Regions from separate parts of the Clostridium sp. CTA-5 genome, predicted to be linked through region 2. Evidence: predicted binding sites of a transcription regulator. Region 2 holds the regulator's gene; the other holds the start of a gene.

Region 1 (16,556 bases), on a different contig from region 2:
TTTATTTTTAAACAGTTTAGAACTTGCTACAACTTTAAGAAATAATAATTCTTGGTTATTATTTCTTCTTCCACTAGGAGGTGCTTTTGTTAGTTTTCTATATTCTAAATATGGCAAATCTTCTTCAAAAGGTAATAATTTAATTATAGATAAAATTAATACTAGCAATGGAGATATTCCTGCCCGTATGGCATTTTTAGTATTTCTTGGCACTTTTATAACTCATCTATTTGGTGGTTCTGCAGGTAGAGAGGGTACTGGTGTACAAATTGGTTCAAGTATATCTGAAGTTGTTGGACGTTTATTAAAATTAGACAAGGTAGATACTAAAATTATTTTAATGTGTGGAATTAGTAGTGGATTTAGTTCAGTCTTTGGTACTCCACTTGCTGGAACTATATTCGGATTGGAAGTGGCCGCACTTGGAACTATGAGCTATCAAGCTTTAATTCCATGCTTTACATCGGCTTTTGTAGGAAATATTGTAACAACATCTTTTGGTGTTCATCATTCACATTATACTATATTGCAAGTTCCTACTATTACATATATTGTAGTGTTAAAAATTATAATTGCTGCAATTTTATTTGGCTTAATTAGTAAATTATTTAGTGAGTTAACACATAAATTAAAAGATATATTTTCTTCTAAATTTAAAAATGCTGCAATTAAAAGTATGGTTGGTGGAGTTATAGTAATTTTATTAACCTATTTAATAGGGACAAGAGATTACCTTGGACTTAGCCTACCTTTAATAAATAATTCATTTACTGAACAAGTAAGTCCTTTTGCATTTTTTAATAAACTTATATTTACTTCATTTACTTTAGGTACTGGATTTCAAGGTGGAGAAGTTACTCCTTTATTTGTAATAGGTTCAACATTTGGTAATGCCTTATCAAATATACTTCATATTTCTCCATCCTTTTTATCAGGATTAGGACTTATAGGAGTATTTGCTGGAGCAACAAATGCCCCTATAACATCTTTTATTTTAGGATTAGAGCTATTTGGTGCTCAAGGAATTGAATTTATGTTTATGACCTGCGCTATAAGTTATTTATTTTCTGGTCATTCAGGCATATATATTTCTCAAAAAATTGGTACAAGTAAAAGTACATTAATTAAAGTTCCTAAAGAATCTACATTAGCATATTATAGAAAACCTAAAAATGAAAAACTTTCTTTGTAAAGTTAATATTACACTTAATGAATAATCTAATGCTATATTTCAAGTAAGTTCCTCTGTCTATGAGCTTTATACTATAATATCAACACTATTTTAAAACATATCCTAATCAAAAAAGCTAGTATTTGATATCTTATTTATCAAATTACTAGCTTTTTTGATTTATTAATTAAATTTATGTTTCAGAACTTACTTAACTTCTTCTAATTTATCTAACTTTTTATTATATACGAACATATATAATGATGCACTAAAGATAACTATATATCCTATAAAGCTTAAATAATCTGGAAGTTGATTAAACATTACTAAGCTTATTATTGCTGAGAAAAGTATGTTTGAATAATCAAAAATTGATATTTCTTTTGCTGCTGCATATTTGTAAGCTAATGTTATTCCGAATTGCCCTAAACTTGCAAATACCCCTGCTAATATCAAATAAAGAAATTGTATTAATGCCATTGGCTTATAAGAAAACATCATAAATGGAAATAATACTACTGTAGAAAATAGAGAAAAATAAAATACTATTGTATCAGGTTTTTCTTTTCCACCTAGTTCTCTTACACAAGTATATGCTGCCGCTGCAAAGATTGCCCCTCCTACCCCTGCTAAAGCTGGTAATATTTCAAGATTAAAAGATGGCTTTATAATAAATAATGCTCCCAAAAATGCAATTCCTAAAGCAATTATTTGTCTCATATTTATTCTTTCTTTTAAAAATAATGCTGAAAAAATAATAACAAAAAATGGACTTAATTTATTTAACATATTCGCATCTGATAAAACTAATATATCTATTGTATAGTAATTAAGAACTATTCCTAAAGTTCCAAATAAAGACCTTAATATTAGCGTTTTCTGATTTTCTCTTTTTCCAAAAAAACTTTCTTTATGTTTTAAAATCAATGTAAATGCAACTATTGTAGAAACTAAATTTCTAAAAAAGGCTTTTTCAAAAGACGGTAAGTCTCCAGCAAGTTTAACAAATGCTGACATCATTGCAAAACCAAAAGCTGATAATATTATAAATATTATGCCTTTTGTTCTATTGCTTGAAGTATTAAAATTCATATTTTCCCCTCCTCCTTAACCCATTTAATATATCACTATTGATAAATATTTTCAATAACTCTAATATATCCCTTATAACGTTCAACATCATAATTTAACAGAAAAAAACTGCTGATATGTGGTTATCAGCAGTTTTTGCTTGTAAATTAATATATATAAATTTAATGAAATGTACATCTTAGGGAGAACAGAAAAAATTTTTGATACTAAATGCAAGGTCATGCGAATTATTTCCATTTAGTATGTTGTTAAGTGTGTGCTCTTTAACTTTATCATATTGACAAAAGATTTTTTTAGCTTTGTTGCAATCGTTATATACTTTCCAATAACCACAAAGTAAACATTTTTTCTTTGTACATTCCATAAAATCTTTAACATCTTTAATTGGTATTCCTAAGAATAACCCAAGTTCATGAGGACAATGATACAAATCATATCTTTCTTTTAATTTTTTTAGATAAATATGTATATCTTCTTTTTCATCATATCCTAGTTTATTTAGAAACAGCTTATTTTCTGATTTAAATATATATTCTTCAAGTAGTTCCTTATTATAAAGCATTACTATTATAGCTTTATCATTATCTCTTAATTCAATAAATTCTAAACCTATATTTTTTACAAAACTTCTACCAAATTTAATCCATTTTCCATATAGATTATCTCCATCTTTTTTTAATGCTATCGTTGACGCTGGTTTTATACCTGCAATAACTTGAGAAACATTATAAACTATAAAATTTTCTATATATTCTTTATCTTCCATAGAATTTAATTTATTGTAAAAATCTAAATACTTCATAATAATTCCCTACCTCAATTGTTTTTTATAATGCAGCTATCTTCTTTCCAAAGTCTCTACACTCATCTTCATCTTCTGGTTCATTTTGAACTGTTAATGGATCAATTGTTGATTGACATCCATAAGAAATCATTCTTTCTTCCCAATCTCTCATCCATTGTCCATCGCCCCATCCATAAGAACCAAACAATGCAACTTTCTTACCTGAAACTTTGCTTGACAATTCCTCTACAAAAGGTTCAAATTCTCCTTCTTCAAGTACCTCATCACCCATAGCTGAACACCCTAAAATCACTACATCTTCATCATTAAATATATCTGAATTGGCATTAGATACATTAACTACTGTTGCTTCTTTTCCTGCTGCAACTATACCTTCACTAATTAAATTTGCCATTTTTTCTGTATTACCTGTTCCTGACCAATAAACTATTTTCATCCCATTTCCTCCTCAACAATCTCTTTTCTTTTTGAGATCGATTATCATTTACAATTAAATAATATTATTAATTGATACAATTGTCAATACTTTATTTAAAAATAATTTATTTTATTTCTTTTTTTCTTGAATATTCTTCTTACAGTACTTTAAACAACGTGTATTAAACGTCCTAAAAATTAATTATTCTCTTTATTAATAAATGCTAACAACCTTGTTAATTTTCTATTTTCACATTGTTTTGAAATATGCCCTAAAATGAATAAGCTATTACAAAATGATTAAAACTTATCTTGTAATAGCTTATTTAAACTTTATCTATTTATTATTTTTAAATTTTTCATACTAAAATCTAATATTTTTGCTGAATGAGTCAAAGCTCCAACAGATATATAATCTACTCCTATTTCTGCAACCTCTTTAATATTATTTATATTTACATTACCTGAGAATTCAATTATTGCTCTTTTATTAATAATATTCACAGCTTCTTTAGCTAAATTCAAATCGATATTATCCAGCATTATTATATCTGCTTGTGCACTCAATGCCTCTTTAACCATTTCTATATTTTCAGTTTCCACCTCAATTTTTCTGACAAAGGAAGAATTCTTTCTAGCTAATTCTACTGCTTGTTTTATTCCACCTGCTGCACTTATATGGTTATCTTTAATCATAATACCATCTGATAGATTAAACCTATGATTACCTCCCCCTCCAATTTTTACAGAATATTTCTCTAAAATTCTTAAATTTGGAGTTGTTTTTCTAGTATCCAGAAGTTTAACATTTGTATGTTTTATTTGCTCTATAAATTTATTTGTTAACGTAGCTATACCACTCATTCTTTGTAATAAATTTAATGCAACTCTTTCTCCCTTTAATATATTTCTAGTATTGCCTTTTAAAAATCCCACTTTATCTTTAGGAGATACATTATCACCATCGCATTTATATAAATCAATTTGAACATCTCCTAAAAGTTCAAATACTCTTTTAAATACATCTAAACCTGCAATTATCCCTTCTTCTTTGCATAATAACTCTACTGTAGCAATACATTTATCATCTATTATAGAGTTAGTAGTTATATCTTCATTTGGTATATCCTCTTTTAATGCCTCTTTAATTATCTTATCTATAATTAAATAATTCATCATCTAAAATTCCCCCATTTAATTTTATTGCTTCTTTAACTAAAATACTGTTTTCTTCACTTAGCTCTTCTATAGATTTACTTATTTTATTTACTGCAATTACATCAGTCTCTATATAATTTATATTTTTATTTATATTAATTGCACATCGTCTTGAAAATACAAGCCCCTCAAGTAAAGAATTACTTGCTAATCTATTTGCTCCATGAATACCTGTACAGCTTGTCTCACCTACTGCATACAAATTTTCCATTGATGTTAATGAGTTAGAATCTACTTTTATGCCTCCCATTAAAAAGTGTTGAGCTGGAGAAACCTTAATATATTCCTTAGTAATATCAACACCTCTTTTAAAACATTCTTTATATATTGATGAAAATCTACTAATTATATAATCTTTTCCTAAAAAACTTATATCTAAATTTACATAATGGGAATCTGTTTTTTTCATCTCCTTATATACAGCCTCTGATACTATATCTCTTGGCAAAAGTTCATCTACAAATCTTTCTCCATTTATATTTAATAACTTCCCACCTTCTCCTCTTAAAGATTCAGATATTAATAATCTTCTTTTATCTTCACATTCTTGATAAAATGCTGTCGGATGAATTTGGATATAATTCATATCTTTAATTTCTATATCATGCTTAATTGCAGTAGCTATTCCATCACCTTTTAATACTCTCTGATTAGTTGAATTGCTAAATAATCCCCCTATACCACCAGTTGCAAGTACTACACATTTTGAATATACATTTATCTGTTTGTTTTCTTTAATTAATATTGCACCAATGCATTTTCTTTGATTTTCTATAATATCAACAAAATACGTATCCTGATAAATTTCTATATTATCAGATTGCATTACTTTATTTATAAGTGCCTTTGCAACATTTTCACCAGTATTATCTTTTGTGTGAACTATTCTATTTACAGAATGTGCTCCCTCTTTAGTAAAGTTTAAATTTCCATTACCATCCTTATCAAATTCTACTCCTATTGATATTAGCTCTCTTATGTTATTCATTGATTCATTCGCCAAAATTTTTATTGCTTCTATATCATTTTCATACTTACCAGCTTTTAAAGTATCACATATAAATAAAGGTATATCATTTTTATCTATGGCTGTAGATATTCCCCCTTGAGCTAAATAAGTATTAGTACATGTTATTTCACTTTTACAAACAATCAAAATCTTCAAATCTTTTCTTAAGTTTAATGCACAATATAATCCTGATATTCCTGAACCTATTATTAGTACATCTACAAACTTATTCATAATACTAGTCCCCTAACCTATGCATATTTTCTAAAGATTTTAATGCTTTCTTTCTAATCTCCTCATTTAACACTATTTCATTTTTCATATTTAATAAAGTATCATATAAATTTTCAAGAGTTGTTTTCTTCATATCTTCACAATAAATTCTATTTTCTGGGAAAATAAATTTTTTATTAGGATTTCTTTTATTTAATTCATGTAAAATGCCTTCTTCTGTTACTATAATAAATTTATTGCATTTACTTTTTGTTGCATATTCTATTATTCCATTTGTACTTCCTATATAATCTCCAAGCATTCTAACCTCTTTTTTGCACTCTGGATGAACTAATATTTCAGCATCAATATGTTGTTTTTTTAATTTTAAGATATCATTTTTATTTATTTTATTATGACATTTACAAAAACCATCCCATAATATAAATTCTTTATCTGGAAAAAATTCTGATATATATTCTCCTAAATTTTTATCTGGCAAAAATATTATTTGTTTATTAGATACATTATCTAATATTTTTAATGCACTTGATGATGTTACAACAACATCACAATATGCTTTTACATTATAAGTTGAATTAATATAACAAACTACATAAGCTTTTGGATACTTTTCTTTTAAATCTATTAAAGACTTACTACTAGCCATATCAGCCATTGAACATCCTGCTTTTTTATTCGGAATTAAAATATGCTTATTCGGAGATAGTATTTTTGCACTCTCTGCCATAAAATTTACTCCACAAAATACTATAACATCTTCTTTACATTTTTTAGCTATTTCACTTAAATAATAAGAATCTCCTATAAAATCAGCTATTTCTTGTATTTCACTTGGCTGATAATAATGAGCAAGAATAATTGCATTCTTTTCTTTTTTTAATTTTAATATTTTATCTTTTAATGTCCCCCACATAATTACACCACTTTTATAATTTATTTACAGGTGTATATACACCTATGTAGGTAATTATAGCATTTCTACTTTTTCTGTTCAATATATAGAAAAAATTAAAATTAATTCCATATATTATTTGCATCAAAAGCTAATCATTATATTTATTATTTACAAATATAAACTCTTATTAAAATTAAATAATTTTATTTAATTTAGGGAATACTTGAAATTGTGTGTTATTAGTATATTTACTTAAATAAAAAAACTTTTAATTTAAAATAAATTATCTAATTTATTGATAAGGATTTTTTAGGAGGATTTATAATGAAAAAATTTGTTTGTACTGTATGTGGTTATATTCATGAAGGTGATACCCCACCCGAAATTTGTCCTGTGTGTAAAGTTGGCAGTGATAAATTTATTGAAATGAAAGAAGATATGACTTGGGCAGATGAGCATAGAATTGGAATTGCAAGTGATGTATCATCTGAAATTATTGAAGCTTTAAGAGCTAATTTTACTGGTGAATGTACTGAAGTTGGTATGTATTTAGCAATGTCTCGTCAAGCTGATAGAGAAGGATATCCTGAAGTTGCTGAAGCTTATAAGAGAATTGCATTTGAAGAAGCTGAACATGCTGCTAAATTTGCTGAAATTTTAGGTGAAGTTGTTGTACCAGATACAAAAGCTAATCTTAAAGCAAGAGTAGAAGCTGAATTTGGTGCTTGTGATGGTAAAAAGAAACTAGCAACATTAGCAAAAAAAGATAATTTAGATGCCATACATGATACTGTTCATGAAATGTGTAAAGATGAAGCTAGACATGGAAGAGCATTTAAAGGTCTATTAGATAGATATTTTAAGTAAACTTATAAATTAAATATTAACAACAGAAAATATTTTCTAAACCATTTTTATATAGCTAAAAATTTATATTAAAAGGAGTGTTTTTTATGCAAAAAATTAATTGTGGTGTAACTAATTGCTCTCATAACTGTTCTGGTACTTGTTATGCTAATCGTGTTGATATTGGTGGGCAATCCGCACAAAAAGATTGTGATACATGCTGCGGATCTTTCTTAGATAAAAAACATTATAGTGACTTAACTAATAATACTAACAGTTCTAGTGAATGTGATTGTCTTGTTTGTTCTGTTGAAACATGTAAACATAATTATAATAAACTTTGTGATCTTTCATCTATAACTGTTGATGGTTCTAATCCAAACATGTATACAGAAACTCAATGTGAAAGTTTTAAACGTAAATAAAACTATTTATTTTATATGAATAATAAAATAATAATGTGGAAAAATAAAATGTTCTCACATTATTTAATCTATTTATATAATCTTTATGAAAAGGCAAGTATTATACTTAATCGTAAATACTTGCCTTTCATTTATTTAATGTTATTATTTTCTTCTGCAAATTTAATGCCGTGACAAGCACTAGCTGATGGACAACCTGAACATCCACATCCACAACCACCTTCACCATTTTTAGCTTTTTTAACTTGTTTTGCTATTACTAAAGCCATCAAAGCAAATATAATAACACTTATTAAAATTGTTGCTATCATAACATATCACTTCCTTCAATTAAATATTTTTAATTATATACCCATTCATCAAATAAAACTTAATGAATGAGTATATAATATGAATTATTTTGTATAACTTAACTTAGGAGTTGTTTGAGTTTTTATAGAATTTTTAGAAACTATTATAACAAAACTTACAATTCCAACAACTATCAAAATAGAAATTATTGCTCCTACTATACTACCACCCAATAAGATTGCATTACCAACTTGATTAATTAAAAGAGCAACCATATAAGCAGTACCTGTTTGGAAACCTAATGTAATCCAAGTCCATTTCCATGAACCCATTTCTCTCTTTATTGCACCTATTGCTGCAAAGCAAGGAGCGCAAAGCATATTAAATGCTATAAATGAGAATGCACTAACTACAGTAAACATACTTGCAACATTCATAAGAAGTGTTGGATCTTCTTCTGTCGCATCAGCAATACCAAATAAAACACCAAATGTAGCAACAACCCCTTCTTTTGCAACAAGACCAGTAATTGTCGCAACAGCTGATTGCCAATCTCCAAATCCAAGTGGTGCAAATATTGGTGCTATTACACTACCTATACTAGCTAATATACTTTCACCAGTATCAACCATTTCTAATGACCAATTAAATGATTTTAAGAACCATATTACTCCACATGCAACGAAAATAATTGTACCAGCTTTTATAATAAATGCCTTTCCTCTATCCCACATATGCATTAACACACCTTTTAAACTTGGAATATGATATTGTGGAAGTTCCATAACGAAAGGAGCAGGATCTCCTGCAAATAATTTAGTTTTCTTTAAAATAATACCACATATAATTATCATTATAATGCCTAAAAAATATACTGAAGGTGCTACCCAAGATGCTCCTCCAAAAATTGCTCCTGCAAATAATGCAATAATTGGTAACTTAGCACTACATGGAATAAATGTAGTTAGCATAATTGTCATTTTTCTATCTCTATCATTTTCCATTGTACGAGTTGCCATTATTCCTGGCACTCCACAACCTGAACTAATAAGCATAGGAATAAATGATTTACCTGACAGACCAAACTTACGGAATATTCTATCCATGATAAAAGCTACACGAGCCATATAACCACAATCTTCAAGTAAAGATAATAGGAAGAATAAAACCATAATTTGAGGTACAAATCCAAGTACTGCTCCTACTCCACCAATTAACCCATCTATAATTAATCCTTGTAGCCAATCAGCAACATTTGCACTTACTAACCAATCCGAAACATTTCCTTGAATAATCTCTGCAAATAATGTGTCATTTACCCAATCTGTCATCGCAGTTCCAATTGTACTTATTGCTATGTAATATACTCCCCACATAATAAAAGCGAAAATTGGAAGTGCTAAGAAACGATTTGTAACAATTTTATCAATTTTATCTGATGTTGTTTCGCTTCTTTTACGATTTTTCTTTATAACCTTTGATATATTGTCTCCAATAAATGAATAACGTTCTTCAGTAATAATACTTTCACTATCATCATCAAGTTTAGATTCACATTTTTTTATAACTGATTCAATTTCATCTAAAACTACAGAAGATATTTTTAATTTTTCTAAAACATTTTTATCTCTTTCAAATAATTTAATTGTAATCCAACTATTTTTCATACCTTCATAAGAAATATTGTCATCAACAATTTTTTCTATAGATTCTATAGATTGTTTAACCTCTCCACTGAAAGGTAAAATAAATTCATTTTTTTGATTTACAATTTCAATAGCTTTTTCTGCTGCCTCTTTAACACCTTGTCCTTTTACTGCTGAAGCTTCTACAACTGGACATCTTAATAATTTTGATAGTTTGTTAACATCAATTTTATCGCCATTTTTTCTGACTATATCCATCATATTTAATACTACAACTGTAGGAATTCCTAATTCCAAAATTTGAGTTGTTAAATATAAGTTTCTTTCAATATTAGAAGCATCAACTATATTTATAATTGCATCTGGTTTATCATTAATCATAAAATCACGACTTACAACTTCTTCAAGTGTGTAAGGAGATAAAGAATAAATACCTGGTAAATCTATAATTTCAACATCCTTATGACCTTTTAATTTTCCACCTTTTTTTTCAACTGTTACTCCTGGCCAGTTACCCACATATTGTGTTGAACCTGTAAGTTCATTAAACATTGTTGTCTTACCACAATTGGGGTTACCCGCAAGACCTATTTTAATTGACATTTTTATTCCTCCTTGTTTACTTGTTTTTATAACTTAAGCATAAAAAATCAAGTCACATATCTTACTTGTAAAAATCACTTTTTAGATATTACTTTACAACAATCATTTCTGCATCCGATTTACGAAGGGATAATTCATATCCTCTAACTGTTATTTCAATTGGATCTCCAAGTGGTGCAACTTTACGAACAAAAATTTCACACCCTCTTGTTATTCCCATATCCATAATACGCCTTCTAACTGCACCTACCCCATCAACTTTGGCAACATTAACAGTTTGTCCGCATTTTATATCCTTCAATGTACTCATTTTTTAATCCTCCTAAACGATTATTCGGCTTGCCATAGACTTGTCTAATGCAATTCTACTATTCTTTACATTTATTATTACATTACCTCCGATTTCAGAAATAATAGTAATTGCCTCACCCACAATAAAACCTAAACTAGCTAAAAATCTTCTTGTTTCGTCATTTCCACTAACTTTTTTGATAAATACACTTTTACCCTTATCCGCTAATATTAATGGCATATATCTTCCCCCCTAAGTTTATTAAATAAATATTCATAACAATTAGACATAATAAAAAGTATATTTTTATAGCATGTCCAATCGATTTTTCTTAACTATTGATAATGATTATCATACTAATATGATATCACTTTTCTGAGAAGTTGCAAATGATTTTCAGTAACTTTTATATTTTTTATTCATTCCTTAATTGTAAACCTTTTATTTTTTTAATTTGATCATTTTTTAGAGGTTTTGATTATTGTTTCTATATTTGTAAATATAAGACTATATTAAAGTTCAAATTTAATATCTTAATATAAAAACTAACAAAAAAGATTATCTCAAAATAATTATTAACTATTCGAGATAATCTTCTTTAATATTAAATATTTTATGTAAACAATTACTTTTTCTCTTCTATTAATTAACATATTATGTTAAAATATTCTTATACTTAATCTTAGCTACATGAAATAAAATAATAGATTAAAGAGGCGTTATATATTCTTCGTCAGTATGACACAAAATAGACGAGCGTACTAATTTATTATTTTTTTGAATGTGCCTTATAAAAAGAGGTGTTAATTATGGATCGTATGAAAGCAATGTTACTTACAGTTGGTATTATATTGATATATTCAATTATCATTGCATTTATCTATAAATATGGTAAAAAATTCTTTAAAAAGAATAAAAAAAATAATCACTAAATTTCTTTCTATAAAAATTTGTAGAAAAATTATTATGTACAGCCCATTAGCATACTACACATTAGTATTATAAATAAATGTTAGGTTGTCCTGAAAATATAAAATTTAAAAACAACCTAACTCTTATTTCTAAATACTTCAAGGATTTAGAAATACCAATCTTTTCTACTTATTAAGAAATTTATTAACTCTAAATTATATTTTTCCTCTCTAAAATTATTAATATAAGATTCAATTTCTCTCATATTAATCTTTTGTTTTTATTATCATTCCTAATAATAGTTAACTTACATTTGTTTATTTTTAGTTATTTTTTAACTAAATGCTGATATTTTATAGTATAAACATAACTTTAAAACATATACTTACTTTACCTTTTTAAGTCCAATAAATCTTCAAATTTATTTATTACATAATCATATTCCTGTAAATTCCCAAAACCATAGCTTGCATATACAAAAGGTACTCCTGCTTTCTTACTAGCTTCTGCATCCCATTTAGTATCTCCAACATATACTGGACTACGTAAATCATTCCTTTTCTTTACTATTTTAATATTTTCCGCTTTAGGTAATTCTGTTCTACTTGGATCTTCAAAATCTAAAAAATATTTTTCTAAATTATGCGCTTTTAAAAAACATTGTATATATCCTTCAACACAATTACTAACTATAAATAACTTATATTTTTTAGATAATTCTTTAAGTGTTTCTTCTAGTTTAGGATATAGGTTTCCACCATTCTCTACTAAATATTTAAGTTCAATATCAGCACATTCTTTTATTATATCTTCTCTACAATTTTCATCTAAACCTGGAAAAAACTTTTCCATTATATCATTCATGGTCATTCCCATAACACTCTTTATTTGTTCAAGTGTCATACCAGTTTTTGTTTCATCATACTTTAAAAAAGCTTCATTCCAACATACATAAAAAGCTTCTGTTGCATCCCATAACGTTCCATCTAAATCAAAAATAAGACTATCCACAAATTTACCTCCTTTTTACTTATATCCTAATTATATACTACTTTACTTTTTCAGGTAATATTGGTTTACATTCTAATCTTTAAATTAAAACATATCTACATATAACATATTTATAATATATAAGTTCCAATAAAGTTTGTTCATTAATATAAATCTTATAATACTTATAAATTTTATGACTTACTAGTATAGTGAGGAACTTATATAGAAAATTTATGCTATATATGCTTCTAATTTAGATACTATTAATTCAAAACATAATTTTCTATAAAAATTTTATAAAAGATTATAAATGTAATAACTTAATTAGAATATATATATTAATTACTACTATGATTAGTAACTAATTTACTTTTTATTCTTCTTTATATTTAGAGTACTTATACATCTGCTTTATTTTTATAAATCATTGTAACCAAACATATATTCGTAGTATAATATATCTCATGAGAACATATATTCTATTTACCCTATTAAAAAGGAAGTGTAATTAAAATGGATTTAATGGATAAATTGAAAATTCTTTCAGCAGCTGCAAAATATGATGTTTCCTGCTCCTCCTCTGGTTCAAAAAGAAAAAATCTCAATAAAGGAATTGGTGATGCCTCTAATAGTGGTATTTGTCATAGCTTTACCCCTGATGGTCGCTGTATATCGCTTTTAAAGATTTTATTTTCAAACAATTGTGTTTTTAATTGTAAATATTGCGTAAATGCTATATCTAGAGATTTTTTAAGAGTTAGTTTTACGCCTGAAGAAGTATGTAATCTTACTATTAATTTTTATAAACGTAATTATATAGAAGGACTTTTTTTAAGTTCTGCTATTATAAATAATCCAAATTATACTATGGAGCTCTTACTAAAAACAGTAAAAAAACTTAGAATAGAAGAAAAATTTAATGGATATATTCACTTAAAAGCAATACCTGGTGCTGATAGACGCCTAATAGAAGAAGCTGGCAGATATGCAGATAGAATGAGTGTTAATATTGAGCTTCCATCAAATGATAGTCTAAAACTTTTGGCACCTCAAAAAAGTAAAGATACCATATTAAAACCTATGGGAATAATTAAAAATTCTATAATTAACTATACAGAAATGAAAAAAACAATAAAAAGTACTCCTTTATTCGTACCTGGTGGACAAAGTACACAATTAATTGTAGGAGCCACACCTGAAAGTGATGCTAAAATAATTGGTTTATCTCAATCACTATATGATAAATATAAATTAAAAAGAGTTTATTATTCAGCATATGTTCCGGTGGTGAAAGATAATAAATTATTACCTAACATAGCTCATCCTCCAACCCTGAGGGAACACAGACTTTATCAAGCTGATTGGTTACTTAGATATTATGGATTTAGAGCAAATGAATTATTAAAAAACGAAAATGATAATTTTGATTTAAATTTTGATCCAAAAACCTCATGGGCATTATCTAACTTAAATGATTTTCCTATAGAAATTAATACCGCTTCCTATGAGAAATTATTGCGTATACCTGGTATTGGTGTTACTTCTGTAAAAAAAATATTAAAAGTTAGAAGATTTCAGAAATTAACATTTGATGATTTAAAGAAATTAAGAGTAACTTTAAAAAGAGCAAAATATTTTATTACATGTAATGGTAAATACTATGGAGAGGTTTCATTTGATGATAACAAGATAAAAAATAAACTTTTAGAACAAAATATAATTAAAACAAATACTCCACATCCTGATCAAATATCTTTTTTTGATCAATCTAAGTTAGATGAAAAAATAACTCCATCAGGAATTATTTTACCTAATGACCAAAATAATATATTTAGATTAAGTGACAAAATTACAGCTATAAATGGAGAATTTTAATTATGAAAATATTTTTATATGATGGTAGTTTTGAAGGTTTATTAACTTCCATTTATTATTGTTTTTATAGTAAAACTCCACCAACATCTATTTATAGTAAAACTTCTTCTAATATACCTCTTTTATTTGATGAAATTATTAATATTAATACTGAAAATGATAAATTTAAAAAAGTTAGAGATACTATTTTAAATAAGATAGATAATCTTTGTTTGAAAAAAATTTATATTGTCTATTTAAGTAACTATGAAAATAAAGAAATGCTTATATTTAAATATTTAAAAATAGCTTTCAAGCTTAGTTATAATATACATTCATTTTTAAATATTGATGAAGTACGACTTGTTGATACAATAAATAAAAGAGTTACTTCTGAAAGTCATAGATTTAAAGGATTTATTAGATTTAAATCTATTGAAGATAAATTTCTTTATTCTTCAATTGAACCCGATAATGATATATTAGAACTTATAGGTGAACATTTTAAAAAAAGATTTCCTAATGAATATTTTATTATTCATGACATATCTAGAGAAAAAGCCTTAGTTTATAATTCTGTTTCATATGAAATAATTAGTATGAATATTGATGATTATGAAAAACTTAAACTTCTTAATGATGATTATTCTACTCTTTGGAATGCTTATTTTAAATCTACAAATATAAAAGAAAGAGAAAATTCTAGGCTGCAAATGAGAATGATGCCTAAACGATATTGGAAACATATATTTGAAACTCAGAATTTTTAAAAGAATAAAAAAGATTTTTAAGGTAGCTATTATTTAAATAACTACTCTTAAAAATCTTTTAATAATTTATTACCAAATTGCTAATCTATCTTCTAATTTAATATACATATCATCTTTTTCTGTAATGTTATAAGTTTCATAAAATTTTTCAAATTGTTGTAGAACAGTATTAACTCTAATATTATTAGGTGAATGACTATCAGTTTTTAATAAAAGTTCTTTGTATTCTTTAGTAGCTATATTACGCCATGTAGTAGCAAAACTTCTAAAAAAAGCATCATAATTTGGATTTTTCATTGTATCTAATATATCTAACATGCAAGTCATTGATCCTATATCTGCAATATTTTCACCTGCTGTTAACTTTCCATCAATTTTTTTCCCTGGAAATACTTCAATTTCTCCATAAAAATTTATTATTTTTTGTATTTTTTCTGTAAACTCTTTATAATCTTCATCATTCCACCAATTATTAATGTTACCATTTTCATCAAACTTAGCTCCTGTATTATCAAAAGCATGCGTAATTTCATGTCCAATAATCATACCTATTGCACCTAAGTTTACTTCTTTACTTGCATTAGCATCATAAAATGGCGGTTGTAATATTGCTGCTGGAATAATAATTTGATTGGTATTTGCCTCATAATATGCATTAACATCTTGTGGTTTACCCAAATCAAAAGGTAATTTTTCTTCTGTAACTGATTTATTAAGTTTATTTAATTTTTCTTTATATGAAAAAAGTTCTAAATTTACTGTATTATCAAAAAGTGAACTTCCTTCATTATATGATTTCAAGTCTAATTTTGAATAATCTTTCCATTCACCTGAATATCCTATATTTACTTTTAAACAATCTAACTTTCTTATAGCACTTTGTTTAGTTGAATCATTCATCCAATCAAGTGAGTTAATTCTTTTTTTATAAGTTTCTATTATTTCACTAGTAATTTCTTCTATATCTTTTTGAGCTTGCTTTGTAAAATATCTTTTAACATATAATTTGCTAAACAACATACCAAAATTTTTTTCTACATATTCTCTTCCCTCTTGCTCTAAAGTTTTTTCTTCTTTTAA
Region 2 (16,556 bases):
GTGGTTGTCAGTGTATTTGTAAACCCAACACAATTTGGTCCTAATGAGGATTATGAAAGTTATCCAAGAAATATAGATAAGGACTTAGAGATTTGTAAAAAATCTGGAGCAAGTATAGTATTTAATCCTAATAAAGAAGAAATGTATTTTAATAATAAATCAACAACAGTTTCTGTTTCAAAACTTACAAATGTACTTTGTGGAGCAAAAAGACCTGGGCATTTTGAGGGGGTTTGTTTAGTTCTCTCTAAGTTTTTTAATATAATTACTCCAGATAAAGCTTATTTTGGAGAAAAAGATGCTCAACAAATAGCTGTTGTAAAGAGAATAGTTAGAGACTTAAATATAGATATAGAAATAGTATCATGTCCTATAGTACGTGAAAAAGATGGACTAGCTAAAAGCTCTAGAAATGTATATCTTTCTAAGGAAGAAAGAAAAGCTGCATTAGTATTAAATAGAAGTCTTTCATTAGCTAAAGAAGAATTAAATCATGGTGAAAGAAATTCTAAAAGAATTAAAGATATTATAATAAATGAATTAAACAAAGAACCTTTAGCTAAAATAGACTATGTTGAAATAGTGGACAGTGAATCATTAGAGAATCTAGAAATAGTAAATACTAATGCTTTAATACCAATAGCAGTTTATATTGGTAAAACAAGATTAATAGATAATTTTACATTTAATATTTAGAGTATATAAAAGCACATAAAGGAAGGAATTTAAATATGATACTTACAATGTTAAAAGGAAAGATACACAGAGCAACAATAACACAAGCAGAATTAAATTATGTAGGAAGTATTACAATAGATAAAACCTTAATGGAACAAGCAAATATATTAGAAAATGAAAAAGTTCAAATTGTGGATATAAATAATGGAGCAAGACTTGAAACATATGTAATTCCAGGAAAAAGAGATTCAGGAGTTATTTGTTTAAATGGAGCTGCTGCAAGACTTGTACAACCTGGAGATAAAGTTATTATAATAGCGTATTGTCAAATGGATGAAGAAGAAGCTAAAAAACATAAACCTAAAGTTGTATTTATGAAAGATGATAATACAATAAAAGAAGTAACAAATTATGAATCTAATGAATAATTTATTGTAAGAACTCAAAATATATAATGGGTTTTAAAACCTACTGTAATTTATATTACTAATTAACCTCTATGACTTTGAAAAGGACTATCTCAAAAACGTATTTAGTTATTTGAGGTAGTCCTTTATTTAGCTTTTAAATAAATGTTAGTTTAAATTAGATTTTTGAGATGATTTTCATATAGTAAATTTTTGTTATAAAAGATTAAATAAAATCTTAGTTTTGCTTACTACTTCCCCCTATGATAAAATAAAACTGAATTTCTTATTTAAATAGAGTAATTAATTATTAATAAAGCGATTTATATATTATAATGAACAACTAATATAATTAATTCTTTATATTAAATACGTTATAAAATTTTAAAATAATCTTATTTAGTTAAGTAAGATTATTACTAAAGGAGGAAATTTATTATGGCTTTAACGCCAATGATGGTAGAATACATGAAAACTAAAGAAGAATATAGTGATTGTATTTTATTTTATAGATTAGGTGATTTTTATGAAATGTTCTTTGAAGACGCTATTACTGTTTCTCGTGAGCTTGAATTAGTACTTACAGGGAAAAGTTGTGGACTTGAAGAAAGGGCCCCTATGTGTGGAATACCTCATCATGCTGCAGCTGCTTATATTCCAAGGCTTATAAATAAAGGATATAAAGTCGCTATATGTGAGCAACTTGAAGATCCTAAGAAATCTAAAGGGATTGTTAAAAGAGGAGTTGTTAAAATAGTTACACCTGGTACTTTTATAGATGCTAATAGTACGTTAGAAAATGATAATACTTATTTAATGTCTCTATATATAAATGACGATAGAATAGGCATAGCTATTTCTGATATAAGTACTGGGGAATTTAAAGTAACTTCATTTGATAATATAAAGATAAGCTTATTAGATGAAATTTCAAAAGTAGCCCCTAAAGAAATTTTAGTAGACGAAACCTTAAGTGAGGAATTTATTGAAGATATAAAAGCAGTAAGTTCTGCACTTATATCAAAGAAAAATTTTAAGGAATTTTTAGTTAGCAAAGAAGAACTTATAGAACAATTTTCTGATATGGAAGTTGTTGGATTAACTGAAGAAAGAGAAATTACTAGTAGAGTATTACTTAAGTACATATACGAAACTCAAAAAATGAGTTTAACTAATATAAATTTATTAGAACAATATGAAATAGTAAACTACATGAGTATAGATGGTAATTCAAGAAGAAACTTAGAACTTACTGAAAGTATAAGGGAAAAAAGTAAAAAAGGTTCCCTTTTATGGGTACTTGATAAAAGTGCAACATCTATGGGTGGAAGAACTTTAAGAAAGTGGATAGAAGAACCTTTGATAATTAAATCTGAGATTGAAAAAAGATTAACAGGGGTTGAAGAGGTATTTAACTCAATAAGTTTTAATGAAGATTTAAGGAGTTCTCTTAAAGAAATATATGATATAGAAAGAATTGTTGGTAAAATATCTAACAGAAATGTAAATGCTAAGGATATGCTTTCTCTTAAAGCTTCTTTAGAAAGAATACCTTCTCTTAAAGAACTATTAAAATATGCTAATTCTGAACTTTTAAAGGAATATTTTAATGAATTAGATGAGTTATCTGATATCAAAGATTTATTAGAGAATTCTATTAAGGAAGATCCTTCTTTAAGTATAAAAGAAGGTAATATAATAAAAGATGGATATAACGAAGTTATTGATGAATTACGTCAAAGTAAACTTCATGGTAAAGAATGGATTGTAGCACTTGAAAATAGAGAACGAGAATTTACGGGAATCAAATCATTAAAGGTTGGATATAACAAAGTATTTGGATATTACATTGAAATTTCAAAATCTAATTACAGTTCTATTCCTGAGGGAAGATATATAAGGAAGCAGACTTTAGCTAATGCAGAAAGATATATAACTGAAGAACTAAAAGTAATGGAAGATAAAATTTTAGGTGCAGAAGAAAAACTTATAAATTTAGAATACGATTTATTTTCTGAAATTCGTGATAAAGTAGAAAACGAAATTGCAAGACTTAAAAAAAGTGCTAGAATAATATCAAGTTTAGATGGAATTTCTACGTTAGCATTAGTGGCACTTGAAAATGATTATGTTAAACCAGAAATTAATGAAGATGGATTAATTGACATACAAGAGGGACGTCATCCAGTTGTTGAAAAGGTAATTGGAAAAGGTGAGTTTGTTTCTAATAATACTACATTAAATCAAACAGATAAAGAACTTTTATTAATTACTGGTCCTAATATGGCAGGTAAATCAACTTATATGAGACAGGTTGCACTTATTACTCTAATGGCACAAATAGGTTCATTTGTACCAGCCTCTTCAGCTAATATATCAATATGTGATAAAATATTTACTAGAATAGGTGCATCTGATGATTTAGCAGGTGGTAAATCAACATTTATGGTAGAGATGTGGGAAGTGTCTAATATTTTAAAAAATGCAACATCTAAAAGTTTAGTATTATTAGATGAAGTAGGACGTGGAACTTCAACATATGATGGACTTTCAATAGCTTGGTCAGTTATTGAATATATAACAGGAAATAAAAACTTAAAATGCAAAACATTATTTGCAACTCATTATCATGAATTAACAAAGCTTGAAGGGGTTATACCAGGAGTTAAGAACTATTCTGTCGCTGTTAAGAAAATGAAAGATAGTGTGATCTTTTTAAGGAAGATTGTTGAAGGTGGTGCAGATGAATCTTATGGTATAGAGGTTGCAAAACTTGCAGGACTTCCAGATACGGTTATATATAGAGCTAGAGAAATTCTTAGTGGATTAGAAAAAGAAAATACATTTGATATTTCTGATATACACAATATATCAGAAATAGAAACTAATAAAAAAGAAATAGCTTGTGATTCTGTATATGAGAGAGAAGTTATAACTCCAATTACAAATGAAAAAATAGAGAATTCAAATTCAATTAAGGAAGAAGATTTTATTCACTTAGAAAATTCAAAAGATAATTTTAATAATAAGAATAAAAAGAAATCTAATTCAGATACTATACAACTTGACTTTGAATTTATGGAAAAAGAAGCACTTCTTAAAGAGCTAAGTAACGTTGATATATTAACATTAAATCCAATGGAAGCTATGAATATACTATATAAATTAGTTGGTGAAGCTAAGAAGCTTAATAATTAACGTTCTAAATTAAGTTTCAAAATAGCAGTAATTTTTTAGTATACAACTTGTAGGTTTTAATATAAAAATTTATCTTAGATTTTATATAAATAAACTAATGTATTTAGAGATTGTATAAAATATAAATGGAAGGAGGTTAATTATATGAAACGGATTAATATTTTAAATGAAGATACTGCAAATAAAATTGCAGCAGGTGAAGTTGTTGAAAGACCGTGTTCAGTTGTAAAAGAATTAGTTGAAAATTCTATAGATGCTAATTCTAAAAATATATTAATTGAAATAGAAGAAGGTGGAATTAATCTTATAAGAATAGTAGATGATGGAGATGGCATTTATAAAGATGATATATCTAAAGCTTTTTTACCTCATGCTACTAGCAAAATCAAAATATCAGAAGATATATATAGTATAAGTACTTTAGGGTTTAGGGGAGAGGCTCTTCCATCAATAGCTTCTGTATCTAAGGTTAATCTAAAATCAAAACAACAAACTGAAGAATATGGATATGAAATTTCAATTGAAGGTGGCAATTTTTCAGAAGTAACAGAATGTGGAATCAATAAAGGTACAATAATTGAAGTAAGCGATTTATTTTTTAATGTACCAGCGAGAAAGAAGTTTTTAAAAACAACCTCAAAGGAAGCTTCTTTAATTACAGATATTATAACCAGGATAGCATTATCTCATCCTAATATAAGTTTTAAATTATTTAATAATGGTAAGAAGGTACTTCATACTTATGGCAGTGGAAATCTTAAAGATGTTATAAGAACAATATATAATAAAAGTATATCTGATAACATAGTATATTTTGAAGATACTTCTGATCTTGTGACGATATATGGATATGTAGGTAAAGAAGAGATAGCAAGAGGATCTAGAAATAATCAAAGTATTTTTGTAAATAATAGATATATAAAAAATAGGCCTCTTGGAATTGCTATAGAACAAGCATTTAAATCTTTTTCAACTTCAAATAAATTTCCGTTCTTTATATTATTTGTTGAGATATATCCAGAATACATTGATGTTAATATACATCCAACAAAAGCAGAAATTAAATTTAATGATGAAAGATTTATTTTCAAAAAAATATTTGGTATAGTGCATAAAGCGTTAAAAGAAGAGATATTTGATACATTTGCTATTCCAGAAGAAAATGAGACTAAAACTAAAAAAAATGATTTAACTATTGAAGAGATAACTTTTAAGATAGAAGAAGAGAAGGAAAAAGTTCAAGCGAACAAATGTTCTTTTACTAATAAAACATCATTAGATATAGTGAATACCTCAATTAGAGAAAATAATAAAGAAATTTATCATGAAGATGAAGAAAAAACCATTTGTAATATTCCTATTGACTTAAAAAACGACCATAATGATTTAGAATTAGAAAATAATAAAAGGAACATGTGTTCTAAAGTGCAAAAAAGTACACTTATTAGTGAAGAATCTTTAATAATACCTGATAATAAAGAAAGTACATTAAGCACTTATAATACAATATCTAAGCATTGTGATAATATAAATACTGAAAATCATACACCAAATTTTGTAGAGGAAAATACAAATAGTTATATAACTAAATCTGATAATATAATAAGAACTCCTAAATTTCCTGCAATAAGAATAATTGGTCAATATAATAAAACTTATGTATTAGGAGAACATAATGGAACGTTATATATGATTGATCAACATGCGGCACATGAAAAGATATTATTTGAAAAATATCTAAAGGAGATAAGTGCTGGAGAAATTATAATACAACCATTAATGGTTCCAACACTTATTGATTTAAGCATTGATGATTATTCTTATTTTGAAGAAAACAAAGATGTATTTAAAAGTGCTGGGTTTACAATAGATGAGTTTGGTGGAACATCTATTGCATTAAAAGAAGTTCCTTATTTCTTAGGAAAGCTTAATCCTAAAAGTTTATTTTTAGATATAATAGATAATCTTAAAAATTTAGGAAGTGGAAAAACAACTGAAGTTAAGTATAATGCAATAGCAACTAAGGCTTGTAAGTCAGCTGTTAAAGGAAATGATTCTTTAGATGAGCTTGAAATGGCTAAATTAATTGAAGAACTACGATATATAGATGATCCATTTCACTGTCCACATGGAAGACCTACGATAGTTCAATTTACTAGTACAGATATAGATAAAAAATTTAGGCGTATAGTTTAAAGTTTATAATTAATTATAGAAGGAATGATTCAATGAAACAGAAGATACTAGTTCTAGGAGGGCCTACAGCTGTAGGAAAAACAGAACTTTCTATAAAACTTGCTGAGAAATTAAATGGTGAAATTATATCAGCGGATTCGATGCAAATATATAAGCAAATGGATATAGGTTCTGCTAAAGTTACAAAAGAAGAGATGAGAGATGTTAAGCATCATATGATAGATATAATCTCTCCAGAACAAGAGTTTTCAGTAGCTGATTTTAAAGAATTAGGAGAAAAATCACTAAATGAAATTATAACTAAAGGAAAGCTTCCAATGATAGTTGGAGGAACTGGACTTTATATAAACTCTTTAACTTGTAATGTAACATTTACTGAATCTGAAAAAGATGAAGAATATAGAACTCATTTAGAAAATCTAGCTAATGAGCATGGAAATAATTATATTCATGCTATGCTTAAAGAAATTGATCCTATAAGTTTTAATTCTATTCATCCTAATAATAGAAAAAGAGTTATAAGAGCGTTAGAAGTTTTTAAAACTACTGGAAAGCCATTTAGTTCATATAATGCTGGAGATGAATTCTATAGAACAGATTATGATGTATTTTATTATGTATTAACAATGGATAGGGAAAAACTTTATAATAGAATAAATCAAAGAGTTGATATTATGATAAATCAAGGATTGATAGATGAGTGCATAGAACTTAAAAAACTTGGATATACTTCAGATATGCAATCTATGCAAGGAATTGGATATAAAGAAATACTTTATTATCTAGAAGATAAAATATCTTTAGAAGAATCTATAAATTTAATAAAACAAGGCTCTAGAAATTATGCTAAAAGACAATTAACTTGGTTTAGAAGAGATCCAAGATGTATTTTCTTAGATAAAGATAAGTTATCAGATGAGGAAATATTAGCTAAAATTGTTGATGACATAAGTAATAAGTAGGGTTATAATATTGTTAAAGAAAAATAATAATGCAATGGAGGTAACTATAGTTTGATGAATAAGCAACAAAATAATTTACAAGATATTTTTTTAAATGGTGCAAGAAAAAATAAAATCCCTGTTGTAATATATCTTTCAAATGGATTTCAACTAAAAGGGTTTGTACAAGGCTTTGACAGTTTTACTGTTATTTTGGATTCAGATGGAAATCAAATGCTTATATATAAACATGCAATAACAACAGTAACTCCAGCTAAACCCATTTTATTTGTAGATAACGAAAGTTAGTAAATAGGCAATAATTTTGCCTATTTCTTTTTGACAAAATATAGTTACTTACACCTAGGAGGAGAATAAGACATATGTTAAAGAAAACAGAAGAATTCTTAATTAATAATTATAATGTTAATGAAGAGGCGTTCAAATTATATAAACAAGCTATCAAGGATACTGAAGAAATATTTATAGAATATGATCAAATAAGAGAGTATAATCAACTTAAGGTTTTAAAAGCATTTCAAGATGAAAGAATAAGTGATTCTCATTTTACTAATACAACTGGTTATGGAATTGATGATTTAGGAAGAGATGCATTAGACAGAGTATATGCTAGAATTTTTAAAGCTGAAGCTGGATTAGTTAGACCGCATTTCGTTAGTGGTACTCATGCTATTGGAGCAGCTATGATGGGAAATGTTAGACCAGGAGACAAAATACTATGTGTTTCTGGCATGCCTTATGATACATTGCTTGGAGTTCTAGGATTAACTGATAAGAAAAATATAGGTTCTTTAGATGAGTATGGAATACAAACGGATGTAATAGCATTAAATGAACAAGGGAAATTTAAATTTGATGAAATAAAAAATACATTAAAAAATGATAATACTATAAAATTAATACATATTCAAAGAAGTACAGGATATGCTTCAAGAAAATCATTTTTAGTTGAAGAAATAGAGGAAGTTATTAAACATATAAGAGAAATTAGAGAAGATGTAATAATATTTGTTGATAACTGTTATGGTGAATTCATAGAAAGTATTGAACCAACAGAAGTTGGAGCCGATCTTATGGCAGGTTCACTTATGAAAAATATAGGTGGTGGAATTGCACCAGGCGGTGGATATATAGTTGGGAAAAAAGATTATGTTGACCAAGCCGCTTATAGACTAACTGTTCCTGGAATAGGAGGGGAGTACGGTGCAACTTATGGCTTAATGAGAAGTTTATATCAAGGTTTATTCTCTGCACCTCATGTATCTATAGAAGCAGTTAAAACTGCTATATTTTGTGCAAGAGTAATGGAACTTGCAGGATTTAAAGGCTTTCCAGCTTCAACAGATAAAAGAACAGATATTATACAAGCTATCGAATTTGGCGATCCTAAAAAGTTAATTCAATTTTGTAATGGAATCCAAGCAGGATCACCTATTGATGCTTTTGCAGTATGCGAACCTTGGGCAATGCCAGGATATGATAGTGAAATAATCATGGCCGCTGGTGCATTTATTTCAGGTTCAACAATAGAATTATCAGCTGACGGTCCAATAAGAGAACCATATATTGCATATATCCAAGGTGGATTAAACTTTGATCATGGTAAAATAGGTGTTTTATTAGGATTAAGTAAAGTTTTAGATGTAAAATAATAAATATAGGGCTATCTCAAATCTAAGATGTTTTTGAGATAGCCTAGTTATGTGAGTTTATTAATATGCTCTAAATATTCCAACTAATTTTCCAAGAATTTTACAATCATCAACTATGATTGGAGCCATTGAATCATTTTCAGGCTGCAATCTAATATGATCAATTTCTTTATAAAATCTTTTAATAGTTGCTTCTTCATCTATTAATGCAACTACAATATCTCCATTTAATGCACTATTACAACTTTCTATAATAGCAAGATCATTATTTCTAATGCCTGCATTAACCATACTTTCACCAGATACTCTTAACATAAACAATTCATTATTATGCTTTATATAATCAAGTGGTATAGGGAAAGAATCTTCTATATTTTCTGTTGCAAGTATTGGCATACCAGCTGTTATTTTCCCAACGATAGGGATATTAATCATTTCTTTTTTTGAATTGGCAAGCTCTACTATCTCTAATGCTCTTGGTTTTGTTGGATCCCTTTTAATAAGTCCTTTTTTTTCTAATCTTTTAAGATGACCATGTACAGTTGAAGTTGATTTCAATGAAACAGCTTCACATATTTCTCTTACTGAAGGAGGATATCCTTTATTTTCTGTATATGTTTTTAAAAATTCGTATATTTCTGATTGCCTATCTTTACTCTCTATCATTGTTACGCTACACCTCTCTATCTTATAGCTATTATATCATAGCTTTTCTTATATAACAAACTTATGTTCTGTATTAAATTTATAAACTAAAATTTGCGTTAAATCAATGGTTTTGATATAATATAATGACGATTTCAGAATAGAAATAGAGGTGTTATAAATGAAAAATAAATATACTGACGATGATTATTGTGATATATATCAAAATAAATTATGTGATAATTGTGGTAAATGCTTAGAAATGGATGGTATAGATACTAAAGCGATAAAGATAGAAGATATTGCAAAAACAAAAGAAGAAAATAAAATATTAGAAGAAGAATTTTTAAATAATTTGAAATCATCTTTAGATGATGAACAATTAAAAGAATTTGAAGAAAGCAATGTTGATTTAAAAGCTTTATATTCTAAATTTATTGATTCAAAGGATTTTAATGTAAATGAAATTAAAACAAATGAAGAAGTGGAATATGAAGATGCTTTTGATCATATTGAATATTTAGATGATACTGATTTATTTGATGAAGAAAGTATAGATGAATTAACTGAGGAAGTATATCCAGGGGTTAGAAGATTTAAAAGCAAAAAATAATATTTATTAAAATATATAGATAAAAAGGTGAAATAAATTAAATTTATTTCACCTTTTTTATTTTCCAAAATTTTCTTTTAGTTTTCAGTATAAATATTATGTAAAATAATTAAAAGAATATTAAGAACAAACTAAGTATATATATAATTTTTAAACACAAACTATCATAGAACTATAATTAAAAGAAGGGGTGCTGATATGAAAAGAAAATCCGTTTTGGCATTAGCTTTACTAGTTATGTTATCATCTTCAACATTTATTAGTTGTAAAAATTCAACAACAGATAATATTAAAAATAATGCAGAAAAAACCAGTGAAGATGTTAAAAAAGTTGGAGAAGATGTAAAAGAAGGAGCTAAAAATGTAGGTGAAAATATCAAATATACTGCAGTTAACTTCAAAGATGATATAGTAAGTGCTGGCTATGAAATCAAAGAAGCTCTTGAAGGGAAAAAAGCTTATTTTACTGGAAATGAAACAGTATACAAACTTGGAAATGATTATGTTTATGTTTATGAATATGATTCTAGTGATAAACTAGATGCAGATATTAAAACTATATCAAAAGATGGTATGACGATAAATGGTAAAGCAATGAATTTTAAAACTAAACCTTATTATTTTAGAAAAGGGGATACACTTATAATATACGAAGGAAATGATTCTAAATATGTTGAGAATTTTAAAAAGCTTTATGGAAATCCAATAATATAGTACTATAAATTATTTATTAAGAAAGATTATTTTTATAGTATAAAGATGAGATTACTTTTTATTTAAAATCTATATTTATGAAATAAAGTATAAAATTAATTACAGTATAAATATTATGTAAAGTAATTTTAAAAAAGTATTATCTGCAGGAATAAATTAGGCTTTATTTCTGCAGATAATATTATCAAAGTTATAGTAGGAGAGTAGCACTATAATTTTGATAATGGATTTGATTTTACAGCTTCTCTCAATGTATCATCATCAACGTGAGTATAAATTTGAGTTGTTGATATATTTTCATGTCCTAAAATGTTTTGAAGGCTTCTTATATCTACTTGTCCATATTTATACATAAGGGTAGCGGCAGTGTGTCTTAATTTATGTGGGGTATATTTAGCATCTGTTAAACCGGCATTAGTTATATGTTTCTTTATCATTATTTCAACAGTTCTTTGATTTATAGGAGTATTTCTTGAGGATAAAAATAAGAATTTTTTATTTTCTAATAAAGCTTTAGAATCATCTCTAACTTGTTTATAATTATTTATTGCTTTTAAACAGGCTTCATTTAAATAAACAGTTCGTTCTTTATTTCCTTTACCTATAATAGTTAACGTATCATTTCTAATCCTATCTGTTTTTATACTGCATAATTCTGAAAGACGCATTCCACAATTTAAAAATAAAGTTAAAATGCAATAATCACGAGCATAATTTTTATTGCTTTTATCCAAAGATTCAAGCAAATGTAAGCTTTGTTCTAATGTAAGGTAAACAGGATGTCTTTTATTTATTTTAGGTGATTCAAGCTCAGTAGTTGGATTATCAGTTATTATTTTTGCTTTTCCCTGAAGAAATTTAAAAAAAGATTTTAACGTAGCTACCTTTCTAGCTCTAGCATAACTGCTATTTTCTCTATATTTTTCAACAAAAGACATAAAAGCATACAAATCTCTAAGCTTTATAGATTTTAAAAATTCATCGTCAATTGATGTTATATCTATTTCATCGAAATCTAGTTTTTCATTTTTTACCATTCCTTTATACAACATTATAAATCTAAAAAATATAGTCAAATCTTTTTTGTATGCACTAATTGTATTTTGTGATTTGTTTTTTATAGTTTCTAAATAATTTAAGAAATCTATAACTGAATCTGGTAGATCATTGTTTTTAAACATATTAATATCATAATTCATTTTTTGTCTCCATAATTGAAATATATTTAAATCTTATTATTATTTACAAGATTTAAATATATTATAACAATAAATGAATTTTTTATCAATTATTTCGGGAAATATACATTTCCCGAAATAATTTTACGCTTTTTTATTAATATTATATCCAAATTTTATATAAATTATACTATTTAATTGTTTTTAGCTTGATTATTACCTTCATTAAAATTAACTATTTTTTATTATATAGTAAATTAATTTATATTATATTTTATTTTGTAATTTCAATCTATTCTAACTGTTTATTAATTTAAGATTAAGTTTTATATATTAACAATCTATATATAACTTTGCATCAAAATATACTTTGAAATATCTTTTAAAACGATGTTTTGATTTGAATTATCAATAAAACTTATATAACTTAAACTTTTATAATATCCTAAAGTTTACTAAAAATTAACCCTAATTATTCCAAAACACCGATATCGATTTTGATGAATTTTTGAATTTAACTTTTAAAAAAAGCACATAAAACTACTTTTGAAACATATACAAATTTGCAAAATATAAACACATGGAAAATACTTTTTACCTATAAAATTCATAAAAAATCAAAAATTTGATTGAAAAAGCAATTATAATGTATAATTTATTTAAGAAGAATAAAATATCAATTAAATCTAAAATATGATTTATAATACTTTTTAATTCAAAGGAGGAAAAATTTATGGCTCAAACAAAAACTAATGCTATGAGAATTTTAGATACTAATAATATAACATATCAAACTTACAATTATGAAAATAAGGATGGTAAAATAGATGGTGTCGTAGTTGCACATAAAATAAATAAGGATGTTAATCAAGTTTTCAAAACTTTAGTAACACAAGGCCATTCCAAAGAATTTTATGTTTTTGTAATTCCAGTTGCCGAAGAATTGGATATGAAAAAAGCTAGTAAAGTTGCCAGTGAAAAAAATATAGAAATGATTCATGTTAAAGATATAAATAAAATAACAGGTTATATAAGGGGTGGCTGTTCTCCACTTGGTATGAAAAAACAATTCAAAACTTTTGTTCAAGAAGAAGCTTTATGTTTTGAAACAATAGTATTTAGTGGTGGTAAAATAGGTCATCAAATTGAGATGAATCCCAACGATCTTCAAAAAGTTATAAATTGTTCTTTTGAAGATATAATTAAGTAAATATTTATGCTCTAGTAGATTTATATTTGTAATTTTACATTGCTAATCTTATATAATATTTTTCTTAACAAGTATAAAAATAAAATTAAAAAATAAGACAGTATATAATTTTTAATATACCATCTTATTTTTTATTTACTCTACTCTACAATTTCTCCAATTAATGAGAACGAATTAGCTTTAGTAATTTTCACATTAACTAACTTCCCTACTAATTCTGTACATCCATCAAAATTTACTAATCTTGCATTCCTAGTTCTTCCTGTTAATTTATTCTCATCATTTTTACTTACACCTTCAACTAGAACTTCATAAATCTTACCTTCTGCCGCCTTATTTCCTTTTGCAATACATTCATTTACTACTTTAACTAATTTGTTGAATCTTTCATGTTTAACTTCTTCCGGTATTTGATTTTCCATCTTATCTGCTGGTGTATGATTTCTTCTTGAATATAAATATGTGAATGCTGCATCATATTGAATTTCTTTAACTAAATCTATAGTTTCTTCAACATCTTCTTCTGTTTCTCCTGGGAATCCAATTATTATATCAGTTGAAAATGTTACATCTGGAATTTCGTTTCTTATAGTTTTAGCTAATTCTAAATATTGTTCTCTTGTATAATTTCTATTCATTTCTTTAAGTAGTCTATTCGATCCGCTTTGTACAGGCAGATGAATTTGTTCGCAAATCTTATCACATTCTTTAATAGCTATAATTACATCTAAAGTTAAATCTTTAGGATGCGATGTCATAAATCTAATTCTTTCAAGCCCTTCAATTTTATTGATTCTTCTTAGAAGATCAGCAAAGGTAATTTCATTTTCTAATCCCTTACCATATGAGTTGACATTTTGACCTAATAAAGTTACTTCTTTATAACCTTTAGATACTAATTCTTTAATTTCATTTTCTATATCTTCCGGATTTCTACTTCTTTCTCTTCCTCTAACATATGGGACTATACAATATGTACAAAAATTATTACAACCGTACATTATAGTAACAAAGGCTTTCACACTACTCTTTCTATCTATAGGAAGACCTTCTACTATTTTTTCTTCTTTATTTAAAATTTCTTTAACTTGTACTCCTTCAGTTTGTACTCTATTCAAGTATTCTGGAAATTTATGCGAGTTATGTGTTCCAAAAATTATGTCAACGAAAGGAAATCTTTTTAGAATTTCATCAGCCATGCCTTTTTGTTGCATCATACAGCCACATATTCCGATAACTAATTCTGGATTCTTTTCTTTTAATTTTTTTAACATTCCAAGGTTACCATATACTTTATTTTCAGCATTTTCTCTAACACAACAAGTGTTAAATAATATTATTGAGGCTTCTTCTCTAACTTCAGTACTAGTATATCCTATTCTCTTTAACATTCCTGAAAGTTTTTCTGAATCTTCTTCATTCATTTGACAACCGAATGTAGTAATAAAGAAGGTTTTTTTAGTGTCTTTAATTTTACTTTTTTCATTTATATTAAAAGTCATTTTTGTTCCTCCAATTTTTTAATTCATCTTGTTGTATTATAACAAATATATTATATAAATTAAAGCTTATCAATGTTAATCATTATGTTTTTAATAAATTATTTTGTTAAATAGTTATATAAATTATATTTTTATAAAATTAAAAGTAGATTAAACAATAAGTTTAACCTACTTTTAAAAATAATTAATGAGATTGTAAGAAGTATTCATAACTTTCTATCTTATCCTCTCTATTAGTTTGTTTTAACCATTTATTATATTTATAAATATGTTCTTCTAAGATTTCTCTATTTATAAAGCCATTTCTATTTCTTCTTTCTGCATACATAGCAATTTTTATTAAATTTCCCAATAGCGCTTTCACCCTTTCTTAACTTAAGAATATAATAATGCTTTTTCTGTTTTTTGAAACTGTTTACATGTATAGTATATCTAATTTTTCGCTTTTAGTAAACCTATACAATTATTTATATTTTTTCAATGTATTACATTTCAGTCTATTTTTTTAACATACTCTACATAATGTCTTAACATTTATTATCTTATATTGTATAATCTTGTAAATAAAAAACATACAATTTTTAAAAATACATAAAGAGTAGCAAAACATACATATAATAAATTGCTACTCTTTAATTTTTAGTTTAGATAAAAACTAATATTCAGTTTTATGTTTAAATGATATTTTTAAAATTCAAAGCATTTTTTAGATTATTTATCAATTAATTTCCACTTAATCCTTCCATACTTGCAAAGTTTCCACTATACATAGTTACTATCTTTATATCGGTATCTGAAATCGGTACAATACTGTTTGGTGTTATACCGTTCTTGGTAATTATATAAACTTGTAATGTTATGTTATCTACATAGCAATCGTATTTATTAATTTTTTTGTGTTCAAGTTTAACATATTGAATAAATTCTAATTTACTATTAAAATGAATTTTTTCTCCATAAACTACGTTAGAACTATTATCCCAAATTATTTTACTTTCCATTAATAGTGTATCCCCCTAATTAAATATTGCTTATCTTTTTAAGTCTATTTACCCCAAGTTGTTATTTTCCCATACTCATCAAATCCTACTTTCTTGTATAATGATATTGCATTATAATTGTTAGAATCTACATTTATAGCCACTACATTTATATTTTCATTATAACATAAATACAGTAAGTACCTTATTAACATTTCTCCATAACCATTGCCTCTATATTCTTCTAATATGCCTACATTAACTATAGTATATAATCCATTCCGTAAAATAACCTGACCATATCCTACTGCTTTATTTTCTTCCATTACAAACACACATAAATTATCTATGTAGTAATCTTCTTGTTCTTCTAGTTTTATATCATATGGAACTAATGGAATTCTATCATTTTCATGAAAAACAGAATTTTGAATAAAACATCTTAGTTTTTCATCTTCTTTTTTAGTAAAATTTTTAAAGTTAAATTTATTTCCTAAATAAGATTTATGTTGATTTGATATTTTAATTTTCATCAATGAAGTTATTTTCAATTCTTTAAAACCTAATTTTTTCATTATTTCATAATTTAAATGATTATCCATTACATCAAATACTAATGGC

Evidence for each region. The regulator LexA, encoded in region 2, represses DNA repair genes until DNA is damaged. The targets are predictions, from matches to a motif close to CNAACANNTGTTNG.
Region 1: a site for LexA is predicted at 13,287-13,300, ahead of ACYUET_RS14690 (putative DNA modification/repair radical SAM protein). Genes of this name have one in related genera too.

Annotation. Positions count from the first base shown of each region.
Region 1 covers NZ_BAAAAT010000009.1:7,718-24,273, reverse strand. The annotation lists gene ACYUET_RS14765 (voltage-gated chloride channel family protein) at 1-1,192, shown strand, start outside; gene ACYUET_RS14760 (DMT family transporter) at 1,379-2,263, opposite strand; gene ACYUET_RS14755 (DUF3793 family protein) at 2,442-3,065, opposite strand; gene ACYUET_RS14750 (flavodoxin) at 3,091-3,504, opposite strand; gene nadC (carboxylating nicotinate-nucleotide diphosphorylase) at 3,819-4,661, opposite strand; gene ACYUET_RS14740 (L-aspartate oxidase) at 4,639-5,946, opposite strand; gene nadA (quinolinate synthase NadA) at 5,951-6,862, opposite strand; gene ACYUET_RS14730 (NADH peroxidase) at 7,169-7,711, shown strand; gene ACYUET_RS14725 (DUF1540 domain-containing protein) at 7,798-8,115, shown strand; gene ACYUET_RS14720 (FeoB-associated Cys-rich membrane protein) at 8,247-8,426, opposite strand; gene feoB (ferrous iron transport protein B) at 8,511-10,655, opposite strand; gene ACYUET_RS14710 (FeoA family protein) at 10,744-10,965, opposite strand; gene ACYUET_RS14705 (FeoA family protein) at 10,978-11,187, opposite strand; gene ACYUET_RS14700 (hypothetical protein) at 11,757-11,879, shown strand; gene ACYUET_RS14695 (HAD family hydrolase) at 12,250-12,870, opposite strand; gene ACYUET_RS14690 (putative DNA modification/repair radical SAM protein) at 13,366-14,727, shown strand; gene ACYUET_RS14685 (TIGR03915 family putative DNA repair protein) at 14,730-15,476, shown strand; gene ACYUET_RS14680 (M13-type metalloendopeptidase) at 15,546-16,556, opposite strand, start outside.
Region 2 covers NZ_BAAAAT010000001.1:842,171-858,726, forward strand. The annotation lists gene panC (pantoate--beta-alanine ligase) at 1-696, shown strand, start outside; gene panD (aspartate 1-decarboxylase) at 732-1,106, shown strand; gene mutS (DNA mismatch repair protein MutS) at 1,524-4,283, shown strand; gene mutL (DNA mismatch repair endonuclease MutL) at 4,428-6,479, shown strand; gene miaA (tRNA (adenosine(37)-N6)-dimethylallyltransferase MiaA) at 6,512-7,441, shown strand; gene hfq (RNA chaperone Hfq) at 7,496-7,729, shown strand; gene ACYUET_RS03960 (methionine gamma-lyase family protein) at 7,804-9,093, shown strand; gene lexA (transcriptional repressor LexA) at 9,154-9,759, opposite strand; gene ACYUET_RS03970 (hypothetical protein) at 9,920-10,351, shown strand; gene ACYUET_RS03975 (YtxH domain-containing protein) at 10,550-11,065, shown strand; gene ACYUET_RS03980 (tyrosine recombinase XerC) at 11,275-12,264, opposite strand; gene ybaK (Cys-tRNA(Pro) deacylase) at 12,977-13,453, shown strand; gene miaB (tRNA (N6-isopentenyl adenosine(37)-C2)-methylthiotransferase MiaB) at 13,594-14,955, opposite strand; gene ACYUET_RS03995 (hypothetical protein) at 15,140-15,307, opposite strand; gene ACYUET_RS04000 (hypothetical protein) at 15,678-15,956, opposite strand; gene ACYUET_RS04005 (GNAT family N-acetyltransferase) at 16,001-16,556, opposite strand, start outside.